DNA from 3 places in the Roseobacter cerffii genome. Region 3 is predicted to be linked to each of the others. Evidence: riboswitches for the same ligand, from Rfam matches in the RefSeq annotation. Region 3 holds a riboswitch; each other region holds the start of a gene.
The links. Region 3 has a riboswitch for cobalamin ahead of ACVC7O_RS01940 (DUF1636 family protein). Riboswitches for the same ligand answer to the same signal wherever they lie in the genome.

Region 1 (6,557 bases), on a different replicon from region 3:
TCGGCTACGAGGCGCTGTTCCCGGATGCCGCCTGCGAGGTGAACCCAGCCATCCTCGCCGCGCTCAGCCCCGACAGTGAGAACCACGATTTCTTCTCTGGTTCGGGATCGTCCTATGTCATCGGCAAAGCAGTCGCTACCGAAGACGAGGATTGGGATTTCTGATGGCGCGCGACACCCTTGCGATTGTCCGCGAATGGCACGAGGCGTTTGACGTGCCTGTCGAGGATGCGCCCACGATCCCAAAGCACCGGGCGCAGATGCGGCTCGATATCCTGGAAGAGGAAGTTGCCGAACTGCGTGCGGCCGTTGAAGCGGGCGATCTGGTCGAAGCGCTCGATGCGCTTTGCGACATCCAGTATGTGCTCGACGGCACGTTTCTCGAGTTCGGCCTGCACCAGCTTAAGCAAGACGCGATGGCAGAGGTGCATTCCTCCAACATGTCCAAGCTGGGGGCCGATGGCCGCCCCGTTCTGCGGGACGATGGCAAAGTCCTGAAGGGGCCGGGGTTTCAGCAGCCTGACCTCGCACGCTTACTCGAGGCGAAAGTTGCAAGCTGACATGCAGCCTGTAAGTTTTTCTTTACACATCTGAGTTCCGGTTCATAATGGCCATGATGGTGTGCAGGCTTCGTGTCGTGGAGGCTGCCTGAAAAGGGAACGCGGTGCGCCCATTTGGCAAATCCGCGGCTGCCCCCGCAACTGTGAGCGGCGAGTGACACCGGTAGAACCACTGGGCGGGATGCTCGGGAAGGTCCGGAAAAACGTCGACCCGCGAGCCAGGAGACCTGCCATCTGACACGTTTGACCGGGCGGGGTGCACCGGTGGGCTTGAGACCTGCACGCCGCCAAACCCACGGCTGCATTCGTCAATGGACCTGCTGCCCCCGTCCCCCGTGAGGGACTGCGGATGGAACATGTTGCGGTACCAGTGCCCGACGACGGTCGCGTGTTCCGTCTGGCCTATGCGAGCCGTCCGGTTCGAAAGATGACACACACTTCAGTCGTTTCTCTGACCGACGCTGCCGCGGCAAACAATCGGAGACGTCGTGTTTCAGGCGTTCTTTTCTTGGGAGAAGGCGTTTTCCTGCAATGGTTGGAAGGTCTCGCGGCTGATGTCTGCGGTCTCATGTCAAGGATTTCACAGGACACCAGACACACCGACGTCACAATCCTCAGCGCCGGTTGGATGCCAAAGCGGCGCTTCGCACGCTGGCCGATGCAATTGGCGGACCAATCACTGACAAAGTTGCCGAATGCGCAATTGGTGAGCGCGCCGCCCTATGACATGGACCGCGCGACGATCGCCTTTGATCAGGCCGCCGAGAGCTATCGAAAGGCCACGTTCGATGTCGCGATCTGGTCCGACCGAGCTGCTGCCTTAGCAGAAAGCTTGGTTGCCAATGAACCGGGCATGGTGACTGTTCTACCGAGCCATGCACTAACGGGCGTGCGCCGCCGCGCTCAGCTGGTCGACGATGTATGCGAGGCCTTCTCGCAGGGCTGGCGGCAAGACATCTGGTCTTCCGCCCAGATATCGATTGGGCTTGCGAACCTGAACGGTCTCTGGCAGCGCTCTGGTCGTGTGCCAGACCCTGTTGGTACACGTCACAGCACATCCATTGTCGTCCCGCCGGGAAGCCGCGAAATCATCGGAGCGATCGTCAAAGCGGACTTGCTTCGAGCTACCGGAACTTCGGTCAGTGTTGTACTGGAAGCTGATGCAGAAACGACCTTCGAAGCGATCTCGCGGTCTTCGCCAACCGCAGTTGTTGTCACCGGTTCCCGTGCTGACCTCGCCGGGGAACAAGAGCGATCAAATGCGTTTGCCGAACGGGTCCACGCGCGCTTCCCTGACCTTCCAATTCTTGTGGGCGGACGCTCCTCCGGTCCTATTTGCGAATGCCCTGCGCGCGTTGGTTTTGGTCGGGACTCTTGCACTTTGCGCGCGGGTGACGTGGAATGGCTGGCGCTGAAAGCGTTGACAGTTCTTTCGTCACAGCAAGACGAGTTTGGCAACTAGATTTCGTAACACGCGAAATTCTCTCTGGTTTCGATGGTTCCGGATCATTGACGACTTCATTCGGAAAGCGTTACTTGCTGTTGATGGTTCTCAAAGACAACTGAGTCGGCGAGATGAAATGGGAACACGGTGCGGTGTAGCCAAAAGGCGCCAAATCCGTGACTGCCCCCGCAACTGTAGGCGGTGAGCGACCCCGACAAAGACCACTGGGCATGCGCCTGGGAAGGTTCGGGAGAGCGTTGATCCGCAAGTCAGGAGACCTGCCATCGCAAGTGTAACTGACCCAGGCGGGGTGTCCTGGAGAGAGGCAACATGTTCGACGCGACTGCGTACCTACATCGACGTATCTCATTGCCCCCGCCGCAGCGGAGGCCGCGATGCGTGAGGCAAATGACCCAGAACAGCATGAGCTAGCGCCATACCGGCAAGGCTTCTGCCTGACCGGCTTGAGCACTGCATCATTGATCGGCGGTGCTCTGGCAGTGTCCGCATTCCTTTGGTTCGGCATTTGGGCGGTGCTGTAGATGTCAGCAGTCTTGGAAATCCGTAACTTGGCACTTGGATACCCTGAGCTGACATTATTCAGGGGGTTGTCGATGGATGTAGAGCGCGGCTCCACGTTGGCCATATTGGGTTCAAATGGCTCTGGAAAAAGCACTTTCGTTAAAATGCTTCTTGGGCTGATGGCCCCGCTTTCTGGCAAACTCAGCTGGCCTGCTGGAGCACCCAAAGAGATCGGATATCTCGCCCAGATGACGGAGTTTGATCGCCGCTTTCCGCTGCGGGTGCGTGATTTGGTGGCAATGGGGGCCTGGAAAGGCTTTGGCCTTGGCGGTCGTCTGGATCGCGAGACGACCGCCAAAGTTGCATCGGCAATGGATGCAGCAGGCGTATTGGATATCGCGGATCGGTCCTTGCACACGTTGTCTGGCGGGCAATTGCAACGTGCGCTTTTCGCGCGCGTGATCATGCAGGATGCTCCTCTCATCCTGCTCGATGAGCCCTTTGCGGCAGTGGACCAAACCACTGAGGCGCATCTGTTGTCGCTCATAGACCGTTGGCGGGATGAGGGCCGCGCTGTTGTGTTGGTCGTCCATGATCTTTCATCGGTCCTAGATCATTGCGACAACGCATTGCTCCTTGGGAATGGTGAGGCCTGCCATGGTGCAGTCGATGCGATCCTGACGCCAGAGCGCCTTGTTGCGCAGAACTACCTCTCCAAAAGCCAGGTATCTTGGATGTTCCGCGCCTCTCGGGAGGAAGCCGCGCATGTTTGAGCTCTTCTCTGAGATGTGGAGTTTCGCCTTCATGCAGCGCGCATTCGTTGCGACCACTGTTCTGTCGGCCTCCGTTGCCCCCATCGGCGCATTTCTGGTTTTGCGCAGGCTTTCACTGGCTGGAGAGGCCATGGCGCACGCCATCACGCCGGGCGTTGTCATTGGTTTTGTTGTTGCTGGACTGTCAGTCATTTCGCTCCTCGTAGGCGGCCTTGTGGCCGGGGTTGTCGCTGCTGCGTTAACGGCACTTCTCGCCCGCAAAACTATCCTGCGGAGCGACGCGAGCCTGGCATCAATTTATCTGATCGCCCTGGCTGCAGGCATCTTTATCCTGTCCGCCGCAGGATCAGCCGTTCCGCTGAAAAGTTTCCTGTTTGGGTCCATCCTGGGCATCGACGACGCCTCCATGCTCCTTGTAGGCGGCGTGGCGACGATCACGCTCGTGTCCTTCGCGGTCCTTTTGCGCCCCCTGATCATCAGCACGTGTGACCCAATCTTTTTTGAGGCACAGACCAAACGGCCCTGGCTGATCGAGCAAGCATTCATGCTACTTCTCGTTCTGAACCTGCTTGCCGCGTTCAAAACACTCGGCACACTGATGGCGGTTGGCTTGATGATATTGCCCGCAACGTCAGCGCGATATTGGTCCAGCACGATCACAGGCCAGCTTGGCCTGACGTTCTTCTTCGCGCTCGCAAGCTGCTGGGTCGGCTTGACGCTTTCCTATCTCTTTCCGGAAACCCCCTCTGGCCCCGCCATCGTGCTTACAGCCGGTGGGTTTTTCCTGATCTCGGTCCTTTTGGGACCTCTCGGTTTTGGGGGGCGGTGGCGCAAACCGTCCGACCAAACATCAACAACCCTTGCGCAGACATCAAACAAAGAGAGACCTCAATGACACTCAAAACCACTTTAGCCACTGGGCTCTTCGCCGCTTTTGCGGCTTTCCCATCTTTTGCAGACGACATGAAGGTTGTCGCCAGCTTCTCGATCCTTGGCGACATGGTTGAACAGGTGGTGGGCGATCACGCCGACGTCACGACCATCGTTGGACCTGATGCGGACGCGCATGTCTACCAGCCCTCCGTTGCCGACGCGCGCGCGGTGGCGGAAGCCGATGTTATCTTCGTCAATGGCATGGGTTTTGAGACTTGGTCGGACACATTGATCGCCGAATCCGGCACTGACGGCACCGTCTATGTCGCGACTGAAGGTGTGACGCCGGTTCTCGTTGATGGCGAGATTGACCCGCACGCATGGAACGCACTGACCAATGGCGTAGTCTACGTCCAGAACATTGCAGACGCTATGTCGGAAGCGATGCCGGATCATGCGACCGAGTTTCAGGCGAATGCGGCGTCCTACATCTCGACACTTTACGCGCTGCACGCTGACACGCTGCAACGCCTCGCAGCACTCCCTGAGGATCGTCGGACAGTTGTAACAGCCCATGACGCATTCGGGTATTTGGCAGATGCCTATGGCATGAACTTCATTGCACCCATTGGGATTGACACCGAGGCAGAGCCATCGGCCCAAGAACTCGCAACACTGATCACACAGATCCGCGATGAGGGTGTTGCCGCGCTGTTTGTGGAGAACATTTCGAGCCCGGCGCTTGTCCAACAGATTGCAGATGAAACCGGCCTGGAAATCGGCGGCCAACTGTTCTCCGACGCGCTGTCTGAGCGCGGCGGCTCGGCCACCAGCTACCTCGCCATGTTCGAGCATAACTTGGGCCAACTGCTGGCAGCGTTGGAAAGCAGCTAACGCAAATCGAGCCGGGGCATCCTTGTGGGTATGCCCCGGCCAAACCTCGCAATGGACTTAGGCTAATGTTGCTCGAACGGACGCTTTCACAACTGGATGTTGGATATGTTCCCGATCATATCGCACAGGAGATGGGACATCTTGGCTATGCCCAATGGCTCGGTGCTTTGAAAGGCGACGCAGGCTACTTCAATGAGGCGATGAGGGCCTATGAGTTGGCGCAACCCTTTATCCGCACCTCCCCAGCAGTCGCTGTTTTTTGTGACTTGCTCGTTGAATCAACCGCATACCCACTCAAAGCTTTGGAGTTGAAACTCCCCGCACCCGCCCGACGCGGCGGTGCCAAAGCACGCCGGGATGCTCTGTAGACCATGCGCAGGTTTCCTCCAGAGCGGATTGTCTGTTTGACCGAGGAAACGGTTGAGACGCTCTATCTGTTGGGGGAAGAGGACCGTATTGTCGGAGTGTCTGGCTACGCTGTCCGCCCTAAGCGGGTGCGTAAAGAGAAGAAACGCGTGGCCGCGTTTACCTCTGCCGACATTCCGAAGATCCTCGCACTCTGTCCAGATCTCGTTCTGACGTTTTCTGATCTACAGGCAGATATTGCCGCCGAACTCATCCGGTCAGGCGTCGCTGTCATGGCGTACAACCAAAGGGACATCGCAGGCATTCTCGCCATGATCCGCCACCTTGGTGCAACAGTAGGACAAGGGCGACGAGCCGCTCGTTTGGCGGACCATTACGAACAACGACTGGCGGCCATAGCTGCAAGAACGCAACAGCGTTCCCGCCTCAAAGTGTATTTTGAGGAATGGGACGCGCCGATGATTTCTGGCATCCGCTGGGTCTCAGAACTGGTGGAGATTGCAGGGGGCCAAGACGTCTTTCCGGGTTTGGCTGAGCAAGGTGCGGCGAAGGATCGGTTCGTGACCTCGGACCAGGTGATCGCAGCGGCTCCAGACGTTATCCTCGCGTCTTGGTGTGGCAAGAAAGTGCGACCTGAGAAAATCGCAGCGCGACCCGGATGGGACACCATCCCAGCAGTCCGCGACAACCGGATCATCGAGATCAAATCCCCTCTCATCCTTCAACCCGGGCCAGCGGCACTCACCGATGGATTGGATGCGATCCTGGCTGCGCTGACCAAAGAGAAAGAGACCCTATGATGACCGTCGCAAGTCCCTGCACAGGCGTATGCAAACTCGATGAGGCGACTGGTTGGTGCCTAGGGTGTGGGCGGTCCGGTGAGGAAATGGACGGGTGGCGCGTGCAGCCGGAAGCAACGCGGCAAGAGGTCTGGGATCAGATACCCGGTCGTTTGAAAGAGCTGGGTGTCACGTGCCGCAGGATGCCTTGGACCACAGACAATGTCCGCGCGTTTGTAACCTCAACGCTGGAAGCCGGACGCGGCACCTGGGTCATCGGAGTTGTCGGAGCCGTCGCTGAATTCACGGCTGCTCAGGGCGAAAAAGTTGAAGTGCAGGTCGATGGT
Region 2 (6,557 bases), on a different replicon from region 3:
CAAAGCGTGCAGGAAACGCAGCCTTGCACTTCCGTCCCTTCCAAGGCGGATTGGCGCAGGCGCACGTAGTAGATGGTCTTGATACCCTTCTTCCAGGCCAGGATTTGGGCGCGATTGATATCACGGGTCGTGGCCTCCGCCGGGAAGAAAAGCGTGAGCGACAGGCCTTGGTCCACATGTTCTGTGGCCGCGGCATAGGTTTCGATCAGCGCCTCTGGCCCGATTTCATAGGCGTCGCGGTAGTACTCGAGGTTGTCGTTGTTCATGAAGGCGGCGGGGTAGTAGACGCGGCCGATCTTACCCTCTTTGCGGATTTCGATTTTCGACACGATGGGGTGGATCGAGGAGGTCGAGTTGTTGATGTAGCTGATCGACCCGGTGGGTGGGACAGCTTGAAGGTTCCGATTGTAGAGCCCATCTTTCACCACCGCTGTCTTGAGTGCAGCCCAATCGTCGCGCGTCGGAAGCTCAACACCGAAACGCGCCATGAGTGCGGTGACGGTGTCCGTCTCCGGCAACCAATCGCGGTCGGTGTATTTGTCGAAGAAACTGCCATCTGAGTATTTCGACGTCTCGAAATCCTTGAAGGTCTCGCCCTTTTCCCGCGCTATCGCGTTCGAGGCCCGGATGGCGTGAAAGGCCACGGCGGCAAAGTAGACGCGGGTGAAGTCGATGCCTTCCGGCGAGCCGTAGTGGATGCGTTCCCGCGCCAAGAACCCATGCAAATTCATCTGGCCCAGACCCACAGCATGCGCCTCGTCGTTGCCGCGGCGGATCGAGGGTACGCTATCGATCGCCGACATCTCGGACACAGCGGTCAGTGCGCGAATGGCGCTCTCAACCGTTGCACCGAGGTCCGGACCGTCCATCGTCTTAGCGATGTTCAAAGACCCGAGGTTGCACGAGATATCGGTGCCGAGGTGCTTGTAGCCCAGGTCGTCATTGAACTCGGACGCCTCGTTCACCTGCAGGATTTCGGAACACAAGTTCGACATCGTGATGCGCCCCGAAATTGGGTTCGCGGCGTTCACCGTGTCTTCGAACATGATGTATGGATAGCCGCTTTCGAACTGGATTTCGGCCAACGTCTGGAAGAATTCGCGCGCGTTGATCTTGGACTTGCGGATGCGCTTGTCGTCGACCATCTCGTCGTATTTTTCGGTGATGGAGATGTCGGAGAAGGGCACGCCGTAGACCTTTTCGACGTCGTGGGGCGAGAAGAGGTACATCTCCTCGTTCCGCTTGGCCAATTCAAACGTAACATCCGGGATCACCACGCCAAGGGACAGGGTCTTGATGCGGATCTTTTCGTCTGCGTTTTCGCGCTTGGTGTCGAGGAAGCGCAGAATGTCCGGGTGGTGGGCGTTGAGGTAAACCGCTCCAGCCCCCTGCCGCGCCCCAAGCTGGTTGGCGTAGGAAAAGCTGTCTTCGAGCAATTTCATCACCGGGATCACGCCAGAAGACTGGTTTTCGATCCCTTTGATCGGCGCGCCATGCTCCCGCAGGTTCGTTAGCATTAGGGCTACGCCGCCGCCACGCTTTGAGAGTTGCAGCGACGAGTTGATAGCGCGTCCGATGGACTCCATGTTGTCTTCGATGCGCAGAAGAAAGCAGGAAATCAACTCGCCGCGCGATTTCTTACCTGCGTTCAGGAATGTCGGTGTCGCAGGCTGGAAGCGGCCCGAGATGATCTCTTCCATGAAAGACATCGCCAGCGCCTCGTCACCCCGCGCCAACGCAAGGGCCACCATAACCACCCGGTCCTCATAGCGCTCGAGATAGCGCTGCCCGTCGCGCGTCTTGAGCGTGTAAGAGGTGTAGTATTTGAACGCGCCGAGGAATGTCGGGAACCGGAACTTCTTGGCATAGGCTGCGTCCCAAATGGCGGCGATGAAAGTCTTGGAGTATTGGTTCAGCACCTCTGGTTCATAGTACCCTTCGTCAACGAGATACCCGAGCTTTTCATCCAAGCTGTGAAAGAAGACCGTGTTCTGGTTCACGTGCTGCAGGAAGTACTGCCGCGCAGCCATCCGATCAGCGTCAAACCGGATATTTCCGTCCTCGTCATAGAGATTAAGCATCGCGTTGAGCGCGTGATAGTCGAGCGTCTCATCAAGTGCGCCACTGATCGGGTCGGTCTTCAGGCCGGTATCGAGCATGTCTGCCTCCAAAATGTGTCCAGCCCGGCGCGCACGCGGGCGATATCGGTATCGGTGCCAGCCAGCTCAAATCGGTAGAGCACGGACACATTGCATTTTTTCGCGATTACCTCGCCCGCGAGGGCGAAGGTCGCGCCGAAGTTGCGGTTGCCACCGGCAATGACACCGCGCAGGAGCGCGCGGCGTTGCGGATCGTTGAGAAAGCGGATCACCTGTTTGGGAACCGCACCGCGGCCCTCACCGTCCGCATAGGTCGGGCAGATCAGCACGAAAGGATTTGCCGGGCAGGGCACGCCATCTCCCGCAATCGGGATGCGTTGCGCAGGCAGACCGAGGCCCGCCACGAACCGCGCTGTGTTGCCCGAACGAGAGGAAAAGTAGACGATTTTTGTTTCGGGCCCCGACACTGGATCAGGCCAGTCGGCCGATCAGGTCTGGCCGGAAACCCGCCCAGTGATCCTCGCCCGCGATCACGACCGGGACCTGACGATAGCCCAATTCGGAGACTTGCGTCATCGCCGCGTCGTCTTCGGTCAGGTCTATGACCTCGTAATCAAGACCACGGGCCTCAAGCGCGCGGGTTGTGGCTGTGCACTGCACGCAGGCTGGTTTGGAGTAAACGGTGATGCTCATGGTCTGTCCCTCTGACTATCCCCTATCGCTTCGCTGCTTGAGGGGGTGTTTCTGCCGTTTCTTTGGGGGCAAAGGGGCACGAAGGGACCGCGCACAAGACAGGCGACGGATCACATACGCTCCCCAAGGCCCACCGCCTTTGGTTGTCGTTGTCCATCACGGCAGGTCTCCTGGCTCGCGGGTCGTGGCTCAGCTGGCCTTCCCGGGCATGTACCCAGTGACATCTTCAGCTTTGCTTACCGCTCACAGTTGCGGGGGCAGCGCCGGATTAGGAGGTATGTTCCGCACCGGCTTCCCTGTTGCCTTCCCGAGTCGCCCCGGAAAACCATGACACATCCAATAGGCCTCGAATCGCCCAGCCTGTCAATATGTAGTATACTCAAGCAGCAGCTTTACGAGGTGTTGCGGTCGGGATGTAGTTCAGTACCGGTGCCAGCCAGCGTTCTGCTTCTTCCATATCCATGCCTTTACGCTCCGCGTAGTCGGCGACCTGATCGCGTTCGACCTTGCCGACGCCAAAGTAGTAGCTCTCCGGGTGCCCGATATAGAGACCGGAGACAGAGGACCCCGGCCACATGGCCATGCTGTCCGTCAGGGTGACGCCGGTGGCCGCCTCGGCATCCAGTAAAGAGAACAAAGTGCGCTTTTCGGTATGATCCGGCTGCGCGGGGTAACCTGGAGCAGGGCGGATGCCATCGTAGGGCTCGCCGATCAGGGCCTGTGGGTCGAAGGCTTCGCCCTGAGCGTAGCCCCAGTAGTCCCGCCGCACGCGTTCGTGCAACATCTCGGCCATGGCCTCGGCAAAGCGGTCGGCCAGGGCCTTGACCAGGATGGATCCGTAATTGTCGTTGGCCTTGTCGAGCCGCTCGGCGATCTCAATCTCTTCCGGGCCCGCGGTCACCACAAAACCGCCCACATGATCCGCACCCTTGCCCTCTGGCGCAACGAAATCCGAGAGGGCGAGATTGGGACGATCCCGGCGTTTCGACGTTTGCTGCCGCAAGGTGTGCAGGGTGGCAAGCGTTTCGGATCGGTCACCGCCGGTGAAAAGGCGAATGTCGTCGCCCACCGCATTGGCAGGCCAGAAGCCGACGACCGCGCGAGGTGTAAACCAGCGTTCCGAAATGATCCGCTCGAGCATCTCTTGAGCGTCAGCAAAAAGCGCCCGGGCGGCCTCGCCTTGTCGCTCATCGTCAAGGATCTTTGGGTAAACCCCGCGCATCTCCCAGGTCTGGAAGAAGGGCGTCCAGTCAATGTAACGCGCTATCTCGGCGAGATCCCAATCGTCGACGGTGCGCGTGCCCGTGAAGGACGGGGCAACGGGCGCATAGGCGTCCCAATCCAGCGTCAGTGCGTTTGTGCGTGCGGCGGCCAGGGGCAGACGGTTCTTGGCACGCTCACCGCGTTCGTGCTTCTCGGCGACGTCGGTGTATTCCGCCTGAATGGCGGCGACGTAATCGGATTTCTGCGTCGGGCTAAGCAGTGCGCCGACGACGCCCACCGCGCGGCTGGCATCCGTGACATAGACCGTTTGGCCCTTGGCATAGCGCGGTGCGATCTTGACCGCCGTGTGGACCTTGGACGTTGTCGCGCCCCCGATCAGCAGCGGGATATCGAAGTCCTCTCGCTCCATTTCGGAGGCGAGATGCACCATCTCATCGAGCGACGGCGTGATAAGCCCCGAGAGCCCAATGATGTCCACTCTTTCCTCCCGCGCGACCTCCAGGATCTTTTGCGGCGGGACCATCACGCCCAGGTCCACGATCTCGTAATTGTTGCAAGCAAGGACAACGCCCACGATGTTCTTGCCGATGTCATGCACGTCGCCCTTCACGGTCGCCATCAGGATCTTGCCAGCACTTTCGCGCCCATCACCGCCGTTCTGACGCTTTTCCTCCTCCATGTAAGGCAGCAGCACCGCCACGGCCTGCTTCATCACCCGCGCGGATTTGACGACCTGCGGCAGGAACATCTTGCCCGCCCCAAAAAGGTCGCCCACCACGTTCATCCCCGCCATCAGCGGACCTTCGATGACGTGTAGCGGGCGTTCGGCGGCTTGGCGCGCTTCTTCGGTATCGTCCTCGATGAATTCGGTGATGCCATTCACGAGCGCATGCTCAAGCCGCTTCTCTACGGTCCACGTGCGCCAGGTCAGATCACGCACTTTCTCTTCGCGCCTGTCGCATTTGAAGCGCCCCGCGATCTCAAGCAGGTTCTCAGTCGCTGTCCCCGATTTCGGCGTGCGATTCAGGACCACGTCCTCGCAGGCCTCACGTAGCTCGGGGTCGATCTGATCGTAGACGGCGAGTTGACCCGCGTTCACGATGCCCATGTCCATGCCCGCATTGATAGCATGATATAGAAACACGGCATGCATCGCCTCGCGTACCGGCTCATTGCCGCGGAAGCTGAACGACAGGTTCGAGACGCCGCCCGAGACATGGGTGTGGGGCAGGTTTCGGCGGATCCATCGCGTTGCTTCGATGAAATCAACACCGTAATTGTCATGTTCTTCGATGCCGGTGGCGACGGCAAAGATGTTCGGATCAAAGATGATGTCCTCGGGCGGGAAGCCCATCTCCTCGACGAGGATGCGATAGGCGCGCGCGCAGATCTCGGTCTTGCGCGCGCACGTGTCGGCCTGGCCGTCCTCATCAAACGCCATCACCACGACCGCCGCGCCATAGGCAAGGCAGAGTCCGGCGTGATGACGGAAGGCGTCCTCGCCTTCCTTCAGACTGATGGAGTTCACGACTGGCTTGCCCTGCACGCATTGCAGGCCGGCCTCTATCACCTCCCATTTGGAGCTGTCGATCATGATCGGGACGCGGGCGATGTCCGGCTCTGACGCGATCAGGTTCAGGAACTCGATCATCGCCTGTCTGCTGTCGATCAGCCCCTCGTCCATGTTCACATCAATGATCTGCGCGCCGTTCTCAACCTGATCCCGCGCGACCTCTAAGGCGGTCGCATAATCGCGGTTCACGATCAGTTTGCGGAACCGGGCGGAGCCCGTGACATTCGTCCGCTCGCCCACGTTCACGAAGGGGATGTCCTGGGTCAGCACAAAGGGCTCTAGGCCCGAAAGGCGCAGGTATCGTTCCGTCATGCGGCGACCTTGCCCGCAATGGATCGTGGGTCGAACGGGGCCACAGCCTCGGCAATCGCGCGGATATGATCGGGCGTCGTGCCACAGCAACCGCCCACAACATTAACGATTCCATCGCGGGCAAAGTCTTCAACCTGCGCGGCGGTCTGATCTGGCGTCTCATCATAGGCGCCAAAGGCGTTTGGCAGGCCGGCGTTGGGATAGGCACAGGTCAATGACGTCGCGACGCCCGCGATCTCGGCCATATGGGGGCGCATCGCCTCGGCTCCAAGCGCGCAGTTCAGGCCGACTGTGAACGGACGTGCGTGGGCAACGGAATGCCAAAATGCGGTTGGTGTTTGCCCCGAGAGCGTCCGGCCCGAAGCATCGGTGATGGTTCCCGAAATCATGATGGGCAGGCGCTTGCCTGCCCGCGTGAAGGCCTCAAATGCGGCGAAAATCGCGGCCTTGGCGTTCAGCGTGTCAAAGATCGTCTCGATCAGGATGAGGTCAGACCCACCTGCAATCAGCCCGTCGATCTGCTGACCATAGGCGATGCGCAGATCATCGAAGCTGACGGCCCGGAAGCCGGGGTCATTGACATCTGGGCTGATGCTGGCCGTGCGATTGGTTGGCCCAACAGCACCGGCGACAAAACGTGGCTTTCCGTCCTCTGC
Region 3 (6,557 bases):
CCCGGCTGCGGACCATAGACGCGCGCGAGATCGTCGCGGCCCAGGTAGGGGTTCCAATCCGGCGCCTCATCGCGCACGGCAAGCGCCCGTATTGCTTGAGAAAAAAGCGCTGACAGCGTCGGGAAGACGTCGCGGAAAAGGCCGGAGACCCGCAGGGTGACATCAATGCGAGGCCGGTCCAACTCGGTGATCGGCAGAACCTCGATGCCGGAGACCCGCTCAGACCCCTCATCCCAGACGGGCCGGGTGCCCAGCAGATGCAGCGCCATGGCAAAATCCTCGCCCGCCGTACGCATGGTGGCCGAGCCCCAGAGATCCACCACGAGACCGCGCGGCCAATCGCCCGCATCCTGCAGGTGTCGCCGGATCAACTCATCCGCCAACTTGACCCCTTGCGCATAGGCGGCACGGGTTGGGACCGAGCGGGGATCGGTGGTGTAGAGGTTGCGGCCCGTGGGCAGAACGTCCATGCGACCGCGGTAGGGCGAGCCGGAGGGACCGGCTTCAATGCGACGCCCGTCCAGCGCATCGAGCAGCGACTGCCGCTCTGCAGCAACCGAGAGGCTGGTCTCGAAGGCGCTGGTCGCACGGGCCGGGCGGCCCCAGACGTGCAAGCCCTCGCCAAATTGCATCTCCTTGATATCACAGACAAAACGGTCGATCCGCGTGATCGCCTCGGCGTTGCATCCGGCACGGTCGAGGCCGAGGTCGTCCTCGACGCCCAAAGCCTGCGCCTCGTCGCGGATATCCGCCTGCAACCGATCGCGGCGGCGCGGATCGAGGCCGTCAGCGTTGGAGAACTCATCGAGCAGGGCTTCGAGGCGTATGAGCCGATCTGGCGTGCCGCTTTCACGCAGGGGCGGCGGGACATGGCCCAGTGTGACTGCACCGATGCGGCGCTTGGCTTGCGCCGCCTCGCCGGGATCGTTCACGATGAAGGGGTAGATCACCGCCAGCGCGCCCGTCAGCACTTCCGGCCAGCAAGCCTCTGATAAGGCGACAGATTTCCCGGGCAGCCACTCCAAAGTACCATGCGCACCGATGTGGACCAGCGCATCTGCTTGCGTCTGCAGCCAGAGGTAAAAGGCGACATAGCCGTGGCGCGGTGTGCGAGACAGATCGTGGTACTCATCGACGCGGTGGTCGGGGTGCCCGCGCTCGGGCTGCAGGGCGATGAAGGCCTGACCCGCCTCGGTGACCGGGAAGTGGAAGGCGCCATCCTGCACCATTGGGTCGTTTTCCGGGGCGCCCCAGACGGTCTCCAAATCGTCGCACAGGCGCTGCGGCAGGCGGGCCAGAGCAGCGCGATATTCGGCCAAATTCCAACATCGGTATGACGTCGGTGTCACGTCGGTATGGCGTCGGTGCGATGTCGGTATCGCGTAGCCCGCGCCGCGCAGATCCTCGAGGATCGCGTCCGCCGATGCAGGCGCATCGAGCCCGACCGCGTGGCCCGTGTTCCAGTTTTTCCCTGGGTAGGTCGAGAGCAGCAGCGCGACGCGCCGCTCGGCCACCGGCGTCCGCGCCAGCGTCAGCCAGCCGTCCACCCGGTCGGCGATGGCTGCAATGCGGTCGGGCACCGGCGCGTGGGCGTAGCGGGCAAATTCCAGATGCGGATCGCGCAGGCCGGGCTGCTTGAATGAAGCGACGCCAGCCATGATCCGACCATCGACTTCGGGCAGCACCACATGCATGGCGAGGTCGGCAGGCGATAGGCCGCGCTCGGCCTCGGCCCAGGCCTCTTGTGTCGAGGTAGCGAGCGCCACTTGGAACACCGGCACTTGGCCTGCGTCGAGGGGCGAGGTGCCGCCCTCACCTTTGCCACTGAAGGCGGTGGCGTTGACGATGGCCGCGGGTGTGAGGGTGGCCGCTTGGCGACGGAGCCAGCCTGCTGCTTCTGGAGCTTTGAGCGACGGGGCAAAGAGACCGAGCACATCGTAGCCCCGCGCGCGGAAGGCAGCGAACAGCGCCTCAATTGGAGCAAGGTCGGCGGCGACGAGGTAAGAGCGGTAGAAGGTGATGAGCAGCCGCGGTTTTTCGGTCGCGGTCTGCATCAGAACCGGGCAGGTCACCCCATGCTCAGGCGTCCAGGTGCCAACCAGCGGCAGGGACTTGGCGCCGCGAACGGGCCCAGCGTAGAGCCCGGCGGCCAGCGCCATTTGTGCCAGTGCCGCTTGCGCCGCTACCACACCGCCGGTGTCGCAGAGATGCGACAGGCGGCGCAGGGTCGAGACCGGCAGGGTCGCATGGTCGTCAAGCCGCGTGTCCATGCGTCCATCGGCGGGCAGTACGGCGAGCGCAATGCCTTTGCGCTCCGCCAACGCACGCACCTGCTGCAGCCCGTAGGACCAATAAGGTACGCCGCCGATGAGGCGAATGAGGATACCTTTCGCGCCCTCCAGCGTTTGCTCCACATAGGTGTCGACGGAGAGCGGGTGTTTCAGAGCGGCGAGATTGGCAAGGCGGAGCGTGGGCAGCTTGCCTTCGGGCCCGCCGCCACGCCGCCAGGCTTCCGCGAAAGCGCCCAGGTCGCTGTCGGAAAACGAGAGCACCACCAGATCTGCGGGCGTCTGCCCCAGATCGGTGGGCGTCTCGGTCTCTTCCAGACCGTGGCTTTCGCGGAAGACGACGTGCATGGCCTACTCGGCGGGTTCGGGCGCGTGCACGCCCAGCACCGCTTCGATGGTGGCGCGGTTGATGTCGTCATGTTCGGCGATGACCACGAGACGGCCCTGCCGCGCCTCACCCGGCTGCCAGGGGCGGTCGTACTGATGCCGCACCCGCGCGCCGACCGCCTGGACCAGCAGGCGCATCGGTTTACCCGCAACGGCGGCATAGCCCTTCACCCGCAGGATGTTGTGCGCGTCGGCGAGGGTTTCCACGGCGCGGACGAGGTCCGCCGGCTCTGCGAGTTCGGGGATGTCGACGACAATGCTGTCGAAGTCCTCGTGGTCGTGATCATGGGGGGCGTCGTGGTGGCTGGGTCGCGCGTCCATATCGTCTTCCGCGGCGGCCTCGAGCCCGAGGATCACGCGGGGATCGACCATGCCTTCAGCCACCTCGACCACGGGCAGTGGGCGCGGGGCTTCGGCAGCGATGATCGCTTTGGCCTTCGCCACACCGTCTGGGCCTGCAAGATCAGGCTTGGTCAGAAGGATGATGTCGGCGCAGGAGATCTGGTCTTCGAAGACCTCGGACAGCGGGGTTTCGTGGTCGATGCTCTCGTCGGCTTCGCGCTGCTTGTCCACAGCGGCCACATCCGGGGCGAAACGACCAGAGGCCACGGCCTCGGCATCGGCTAATGCGATCACACCATCGACGGTGATCTTGGAGCGGATATCCGGCCAGTCGAAGGCTTTCAGCAAGGGCTTTGGCAGGGCCAAGCCTGAGGTTTCGATTAGGATGTGGTCGGGGCGCGGCTCGAGTGCCATGAGCGCCTCGATGGTGGGGATGAAATCATCGGCCACGGTGCAGCAGATGCAGCCATTGGCCAGCTCCATGATGTTTTCCGCCGGGCAATCGGGGATGGCGCAGTTTTTCAGAATGTCGCCATCGACGCCCACATCGCCAAACTCGTTCACAACGACCGCTAGGCGCTTGCCGCCGGGGTTCTGCATGAGCTGCGAGATCAGCGTGGTTTTGCCCGAACCCAGAAAGCCGGTGATCACGGTGACGGGAAGTTTTGCAAGATCAGTCATGGGTCGTCTCCAGCGGCGGGATGCGCGCGATGCAGTTGCGTTTAAAGTGCTCCGGGCGCTCGCGCCACGGGATCAAACCGTCTTGCGTGGCGTTGTAGCGCGCCGCCCCGTCGAGCAGCACGTCCGGATGCGACACTTCATCGATGTTTCCGTAGATATACGTCCAGCGATCACCGCCGCGCAGAGCGATGGTGCAGCCATGGTCGCAGTTCTGCAGGCATTCCACGGCGGTGAGGCGGATGCCATCGGGCAGCGTGTTGGCGGCCAGCGTGTCATAGAGCCGCTGGCCCGGGCGGCGGTCATCCTCGGGGATATCCTGCCCGCGCCGACATTTGATGCAGACCAGCAGTTCGGTTGGTGGTGGCGCAGGCTCAATTGCCTTGGTTGTCATAGTCCATGTCCCATCTGTCATGGGACGCGGGTCAGATGGCGAGAGAGGCCCTTGGGCGCGTGTCTCGTCACCGGAACACCCCGTCCGGTTTTCGCATCGCGCTGGCAGGTCTCCCGGCTCACGAATCTCGGCATTTGCCTGCGGTCTGCCCACCTTCCCGGAGCGATGCTCCAGTGGCCTTGGCAGCCCTTTCCGTTCACGGTCGCGGGGGCGGCTGTGCTTTGCCGGATCGCGGCTGCACATTCCCTTTTCACTCAGGCAAGCCCAAGCACCAGCGCACCAAGCAGTTGCTTTAGATCGGCGCGCCTTGTCAAGCGCAACCCGACGTGGGGTTTCGGGGAGGTTGCCGTCGGTCAGACGGGTTACTTCGGAAGAGACCAGAAATCGGGCGGCATGTCCTGCATGAGCTGTGCGGCGTAGTCTTCGATCCAGTCCTGCTGCTCTTCTGTTGGCATATCGTCAAAACCGGTCTCGGACTGTGACTGCAGGCGCGCCTTTTGCAGCGCCTGATCGTATTTGATCGCCTCGACGGGTTTGTCCGGCACGATGGCGTAGACGAAGCGCCCGCCCATGGCGCGTGCGAGGCGGTCCATCTGCTTGAGCGAGATCGACCCTTCCTTTTCGCTGCGTTCCGCCTGATAGACGGCGTTGCGGCTGACCCCCTTGCGCGCGGCCACATCCTCGGCCGACATCGACAGCGCCTGCCTCAACGTGGAAATCCAGCCCCGTTCGGGCGGATCGAGATCGCCAACGCGATCCGCGCTGCGATTAAGAAATCGCGCCAGTCTTCGACGTCGCATGAAATCCGGCATGGGGCGCCCCAGGGTGCATTGCGTGAGATGACCGGGCATAGATAGGCAAATTTCTGCAATGTTTCAACTAAAGTGAATAAAATTTCACCATATGCACATTTATCTCTAACATTTTCGTGAAGAAGTGCTTATGTGAGAGCAGAAAGGATGACTATGCTGGACGTATTTCTCAACCCGCAGTCCTTGCCCTTTGCAAGTGCTCTAGCGATTGTTTTGGCCCTGTTTTTGCTGGAAATTCTGAGCCTTCTGCTCGGCAGCAGTGTCCTGGGGATCGGGGCTGATGCACCCGATGTCGATGTGGATATGGATGCGGATTTCGATCTGTCGCTCGACATCGACGCCGATGCGGCGGATTTGGTCGAGACCGAAGTGTCTGGTCCGTCGGGGCTCCTCGGCTGGTTGGGTGTTGGCGAGGTGCCCTTTCTAATATGGCTGGTTTGCTTTCTGACCATGTTCGGCCTGTCCGGCCTGGTCCTGCAATCGGTCGTTTTGAGCGCCTTCGGGATCGCTGTGCCCATGCTGGTCGCGACGGCCGTAGCGCTGGTCCCTGCGGTGACGCTGACACGGTTTATCACCGGTTGGGTGGCCGCAATCATGCCGAAAACCGAGACAAGCGCCATGCGCCGTCGGTTCCTGGGCGGGCATCGTGGTACGATCACGCAAGGCACCGCCGCGCGCGGAAAGCCTGCCGAAGCCAAGATCAAGGATCGCTTTGGCAACACCCACTACCTGCGGGTCGAGCCGCTTTATGACGACGGCGTCTTTCCGCAAGGCAGCGATGTCACCCTGATCCGCAAACGCGGCGACCAGTTCTTCGTGATCTGACCGCCCGCCAGACTTACCCAGTTTTCTCAACGAGAGGAGTTTCGAATGCCCTTAAACGCTATCCTGACCATTGCAGCCGTCGTCGTTGGCCTGCTTCTTTTCATCGGCCTGATCGCCGCCCGGCTTTACAAGCGCGCCACGCGCGAGACGAGCCTTGTCCGTACCGGTTCCAGCGGTCGCAAGGTGATCATGGATGGCGGTGTGATCGTCATCCCCTTCTTGCATGAGATCGCCAAGGTCAACATGAAGACCCTGCGCCTCGAAGTTGCGCGTATCAACGATCAATCATTGATCACCAAGGACCGGATGCGGGTTGATGTGGGCGTAGAGTTTTACGTCTCGGTGAATGCAACCGAAGACGGAATCTCCCGCGCCGCGCAGACGCTGGGGGACCGGACCTTCCATGTGGATCAGCTGCGCGAGATGATCGAAGGCAAACTGGTCGATGGCCTGCGCGCTGTTGCGGCGCAGATGACGATGGACGAGCTGCACGAGAACCGTGCGAGCTTTGTGCAGGAGGTGCAGAACGCGATCTCGGAAGACCTGTTGAAGAACGGTCTGGAGTTGGAGGCGGTCTCGCTCACCGCGCTGGACCAGACACCCTTTGAGTCGCTGGATGAGAACAACGCCTTCAACGCGGTGGGTATGCAGAAGCTCGCCGAGGTGATTGCCACCTCGCGCAAGAAGCGCGCCGAGATCACCGCCGAGGCGGATGTGTCGGTCGCGCGGTCCGAGATGGAAGCGGAGAAGATTAAGTACAACATTGATCGCGAACAGGAGGAGGCCTCGCTCGACCAAATCCGCGAGATTGAGACCCTGAAGGCCAAGCAG

Region 1: it holds a riboswitch for cobalamin, as region 3 does, so the genes downstream of both, ACVC7O_RS22265 (metal ABC transporter ATP-binding protein) here and ACVC7O_RS01940 (DUF1636 family protein) in region 3, are expected to answer to the same signal.
Region 2: it holds a riboswitch for cobalamin, as region 3 does, so the genes downstream of both, nrdH (glutaredoxin-like protein NrdH) here and ACVC7O_RS01940 (DUF1636 family protein) in region 3, are expected to answer to the same signal.

Annotation. Positions count from the first base shown of each region.
Region 1 is NZ_JBTBYJ010000003.1:108,890-115,446, reverse strand. Features, by position in the region: gene nrdF (class 1b ribonucleoside-diphosphate reductase subunit beta) at 1-164, shown strand, start outside; gene ACVC7O_RS22275 (pyrophosphohydrolase domain-containing protein) at 164-559, shown strand; cobalamin riboswitch at 600-808, shown strand; gene ACVC7O_RS22270 (BLUF domain-containing protein) at 909-2,021, shown strand; cobalamin riboswitch at 2,089-2,303, shown strand; gene ACVC7O_RS22265 (metal ABC transporter ATP-binding protein) at 2,546-3,298, shown strand; gene ACVC7O_RS22260 (metal ABC transporter permease) at 3,291-4,193, shown strand; gene ACVC7O_RS22255 (metal ABC transporter solute-binding protein, Zn/Mn family) at 4,190-5,065, shown strand; gene ACVC7O_RS22250 (hypothetical protein) at 5,131-5,433, shown strand; gene ACVC7O_RS22245 (cobalamin-binding protein) at 5,437-6,231, shown strand; gene ACVC7O_RS22240 (DUF1289 domain-containing protein) at 6,228-6,557, shown strand, end outside.
Region 2 is NZ_JBTBYJ010000003.1:116,268-122,824, forward strand. Features, by position in the region: gene nrdE (class 1b ribonucleoside-diphosphate reductase subunit alpha) at 1-2,159, opposite strand, end outside; gene nrdI (class Ib ribonucleoside-diphosphate reductase assembly flavoprotein NrdI) at 2,141-2,545, opposite strand; gene nrdH (glutaredoxin-like protein NrdH) at 2,571-2,792, opposite strand; cobalamin riboswitch at 2,936-3,137, opposite strand; gene metH (methionine synthase) at 3,172-5,901, opposite strand; gene ACVC7O_RS22305 (homocysteine S-methyltransferase family protein) at 5,898-6,557, opposite strand, start outside.
Region 3 is NZ_CM135757.1:400,015-406,571, reverse strand. Features, by position in the region: gene cobN (cobaltochelatase subunit CobN) at 1-2,636, opposite strand, end outside; gene cobW (cobalamin biosynthesis protein CobW) at 2,640-3,698, opposite strand; gene ACVC7O_RS01940 (DUF1636 family protein) at 3,691-4,089, opposite strand; cobalamin riboswitch at 4,176-4,380, opposite strand; gene ACVC7O_RS01935 (helix-turn-helix domain-containing protein) at 4,452-4,901, opposite strand; gene ACVC7O_RS01930 (YqiJ family protein) at 5,055-5,726, shown strand; gene ACVC7O_RS01925 (flotillin family protein) at 5,772-6,557, shown strand, end outside.